Regions from separate parts of the Brochothrix thermosphacta DSM 20171 genome, predicted to be linked through region 2. Evidence: riboswitches for the same ligand, from Rfam matches in the RefSeq annotation. Region 2 holds a riboswitch; the other holds the start of a gene.

Region 1 (2,211 bases), 910 kb from region 2:
TCATTCCCAAGATGTTTCCGAAACCACCCATATTTGCTAGCATACCACCAAATAGCATTCCTGCTAAACCTCCGAGCATCATCCCACCTAGGAATCCACCAAAACGACTTTTAGCTTGTGCTTTATTCGCTGTAACAGCTTTATTTGTAGCGGCACGATTTGTATTTGTTCGGTTTGTGTTACTCTTCACACGATTGCTATTAGTGTTATATGAACGATTGCTCGAACGGTATCCACCACCACGCATTTTTGCACTTACAGTTGTAACGGATGTTGTTTTATATTGATCAGGTGTGACAAAGTTAATAGCTTGTGTCCCTACCGGTGACATCATAATAACAACGGCCATCATAATACTTATTAATTTCTTCAAAATCTTCCCCCTCTATTTCTTTGTGTCTGACTTTATTTTACCATCTTTTTATACCTGACTCAAAAGATATGTATCCGTTATCATCAAAAACACAGTTAGTAACTTTTTTCAAATTGTTATTGACTGAATATTCGAAAGAGATTGACTTATTATCTTTTTATAGCTATACTCATATTTATCAAAGTTTAATAAACTAAATAAATTTCTTATCCAGAGTGGTGGAGGGACTGGCCCTATGAAACCCGGCAACCTGTCAATTTAATTTGATGAGGTGCTAAATCCAACACAATCTTCATAGATTGTGATAGATGAGAGAAGTATGTCCACTGCCAACTTCTCTTTTAGAGAAGTTTTTTTTATTATCTTTTTTCAAAACATATCCTAGGGGGAAATCATTATGCATAACATCAAAAAATCAGTAGGCTTTATCTTTATTTTAGTAGCAGTTTTCACTCTAACTGCTTGTGGTAACAGTAGCAAAGCACTTGATGATAAAAGAATTACAGTCGGTGTAACGGGTGGACCCCATGAGCAAATCATGCAAGAAGTTGCTAAAGTTGCTAAAAAAGATGGCGTAACGGTGAAACTTAAAGTATTTAGTGATTACAACACACCCAATACGGCTTTAGATCAAGGGGAATTAGATGCAAATAGTTTCCAAACTTTACCCTTTTTAAAAAACCAAGTTAAATCAAAAGATTTTAAAATAACGGAAGCTTTCAGCACAGTAGCATTTCCACTTGGTATCTACTCAGATAAACTTAAAGATTTAAAAGATCTCAAAAAAGGTGATAAAATCGCTGTTCCTAATGATCCTGCAAATGAATTGCGTGCGTTACAACTTTTTGAAAAAGCTGGCATCATTAAACTTGATAAAAACGCTGGCGAAAATACAACTAAAAAAGATGTTGTTGAAAATAAACTTGATTTGCAAATTGTTGAACTTGACGCTGCACAAATTCCAGCTCAATTAGGTGAAGTAGCTGTTGCTGCTATTAATACAAACTTTGCAATGGGTGCTGGGCTTAACATTAAAGATAATGCTATTTACCACGAGCCATTAGTTAAAAACCCATATCCTAACTACTTTGTTGTTCGTACCGAAAATAAAGATGATGCTATTGTCGCAAAACTTAAAAAGTATTATCAATCTGATGATGTGAAAGAATTTATCGCAAAACAATTTAAAGGTTCGGTTGTTCCAACTTGGTAAATGACTGTATTACTGGAGGCGTAAGGCATGATTGAATTAAAAAACATTACGAAAAATTATAAAGTTGGTAAAAAAACAATCAACGCATTAGATAACGTTTCTTTAAGTGTTCATAAAGGTGAAATTTATGGCGTGATTGGTTATAGTGGCGCTGGTAAAAGTACTCTCATACGTTGTATCAATCTATTAGAAACACCGACTGAGGGTGAAGTTTTTGTTGACGGTATCAAACTAAATGATTTAAATAAAAATGACTTACAACAAACACGTCAAAAAATCGGAATGATTTTTCAAGGTTACAATTTACTTACAACTGCAACTGTATATGATAATGTGGCTATTCCATTGAAACTCGCAGGGTTATCAAAAGATCTTATCCAACAGCGCGTTAAGAAATACTTAGAAATCGTTGGTTTAAGTGATCGAGCGTCAGCTTTTCCTGCACAGTTATCTGGTGGGCAAAAACAACGTGTAGCGATTGCACGTGCCCTTTCACATGAACCAGAAATTTTATTAAGCGACGAAGCAACAAGTGCACTTGATCCCACTACAACAGAGTCTATCCTTGATTTATTGTTAGAAATAAACCAGGAGCTAGGCCTAACCATCTTTTTAATCACGCATG
Region 2 (2,211 bases):
ACTGATTAAAATTTCAGCACCTGTGTTAACAATATCCTCTACTTTTTCAGTCACCATTTGTTCTGAGATATCAGGCATTTTAACAGAGAATGTCCCTCCAAAACCACAACAGTTTTCAATGTGTGCTAGTGGAATCATTTCTAACCCTTCGACTTCATCTAATAATTGATACGGTGCTTTCTTTTCTCCTAACAAACGCGTCATGTGACATGAGCGATGGTAAGTTGCTTTACCTTCTAAATGAGCACCCACATTTGTAATACCTAGTACGTTAACAATAAATTGTGTGAATTCATATGTCTTGTCATGCAACGCTGCCGCTTCATCACGGTAAATTTCATCATCTTTAAATATCTCTTTATATTCTTTTAACATTGCTACGCACGAACCTGAGGGTCCGACAACGTATTCTGCGTTTTTAAACGCCTTCATCTGATTAATCATTGAAGCACGGCTGTCTTTATGATAACCGCTGTTATAAGTAGGTTGACCGCAACAAATTTGCGATCCTGGTAAATCAGTTTTACAACCAAAGCGTTCCAGTACTTCTACCATTGCTTTTCCTACTTCTGGGAACATCATGTCTACTAAACAAGTTGAAAAAATAGTCACTTTCACAGTTTTAGCCTCTTTTCTCTGTTTTGTTTGTGTCTTTATCCTATTACTCTAGTATAACTTTTTTTAAAACTAATTTCTATTACTAGTCTAAAAAAAATGAAGATTGACAACTGTTGTGCAATCAATCATAATAAATGTTAATTGAATCTACTTATCCAGAAAGGTGGAGGGACTTGGCCCGCTGATACCTTAGCAACCGGAACGATTGTTCACGGTGCTACATCCAACAGTCATTACTGACAGATAAGTGCTGAACGTTAACATTCAACGTTTAACTCTTTGTCTATTTTGACATTGTAGTTAAGCGTTTTTTATTTTCTTAAGGGGGATGACATATGCATCGTAAAGAAATGGTTCTATTTACTGATAAACCTTTAAATCTTGCATCACACGTACAATTAAAAAACATTACGGTTGCCTATGAAACATATGGCTCTTTAAACAAAAATTCAAGTAATGCCATCCTTATTACACATGCCTTGACTGGGGATGCCCATGTTGCGAAACATAGTGACGACGATCAAGAAGGCTGGTGGGATGACTTTGTTGGTGCAGGTAAAATGTTAGATACAGATACTTATTTTTTAATATGCATTAATGTTTTAGGCGGCTGTTATGGCTCGACTGGACCACAATCGTTTAATCCTGAAACCAATCAACCTTACTTGCTTGATTTTCCAACAATCCATGCAAGTGATATGGTCCGTGTTCAAAAAGAGTTACTTTCACAGCTGGGTATTGATCATCTTTTTTGCGTTGTCGGTGGATCAATGGGAGGGATTCAAGCCACTCAATGGGCAATTGATTATCCGGACTTCATCTCGGGAGTAATTAATCTTGCATCACCACTTGCCTCAAGTCCTGAAAATGTTGGTTTTAATCATGTGATGCGTCAGCTCATCCTATCTGATCCTCAGTTTAAAAAGGGACGCTATACAGAACAACCACCAATGCTAGCACATGCTAGAATGTTAGCGATGTTAACCTACCGTACAGATCGGATGTTGGATACGCAATTTAGTATGGCCCCTCTTAATGAAAACACAACAACCACTGAAAGTTGGCACCAGTTATTTGATGTTGAATCGTACCTTAATTATCAGGGTGAAAAATTTATCCAACGTTTTGACGCACTCAGTTTTTTATACCTGACACGTATGATCGATTTATTTGATGCTGTTTCTCCTAATCAAAAAAGCACTTCGATTGCCACTGTGCGCACACCCTATCTTTATATTGCCTTCAAAGAAGATCAGCTTTTTAAAATTGAACAATGTCGCTTTGCTCGAACAATTCTTGAAGCTAACAACGTACCCGTTACCTATCATGAATTAAGTTCAATTTATGGGCATGATGCCTTTTTGATTGAATCAGCTAAAATCAGTCCACTTGTTTCACAATTTCTTGCAAAAATAAAAAAAACAAGTCCTGCTAGTTAGGGACTTGTTTCAGCAATAATATTCTTTTATAAATTTTAAATTACTCATCCAAAATGTGATGAGACTGAAGAAAAACGCTGCGATAGTAGGCACGATGAGTGGTGGTGCGTGTACTTATAAATATGAAATCCTGAATGAACGAGGAGTAACGACC

Evidence for each region. A riboswitch is a leader RNA that binds a small molecule or an ion and turns the genes downstream of it on or off. The one in region 2 is predicted to bind S-adenosylmethionine.
Region 1: another riboswitch for S-adenosylmethionine. It lies ahead of V6S17_RS10990 (MetQ/NlpA family ABC transporter substrate-binding protein); the one in region 2 lies ahead of metX (homoserine O-acetyltransferase MetX).

What each region holds. Positions count from the first base shown of each region.
Region 1 is NZ_CP145608.1:2,206,294-2,208,504, forward strand. It holds gene V6S17_RS10985 (DUF2653 family protein) at 1-373, opposite strand, end outside; SAM riboswitch class I at 577-688, shown strand; gene V6S17_RS10990 (MetQ/NlpA family ABC transporter substrate-binding protein) at 771-1,586, shown strand; gene V6S17_RS10995 (methionine ABC transporter ATP-binding protein) at 1,614-2,211, shown strand, end outside.
Region 2 is NZ_CP145608.1:556,118-558,328, reverse strand. It holds gene V6S17_RS02895 ((Fe-S)-binding protein) at 1-618, opposite strand, end outside; SAM riboswitch class I at 767-868, shown strand; gene metX (homoserine O-acetyltransferase MetX) at 954-2,057, shown strand.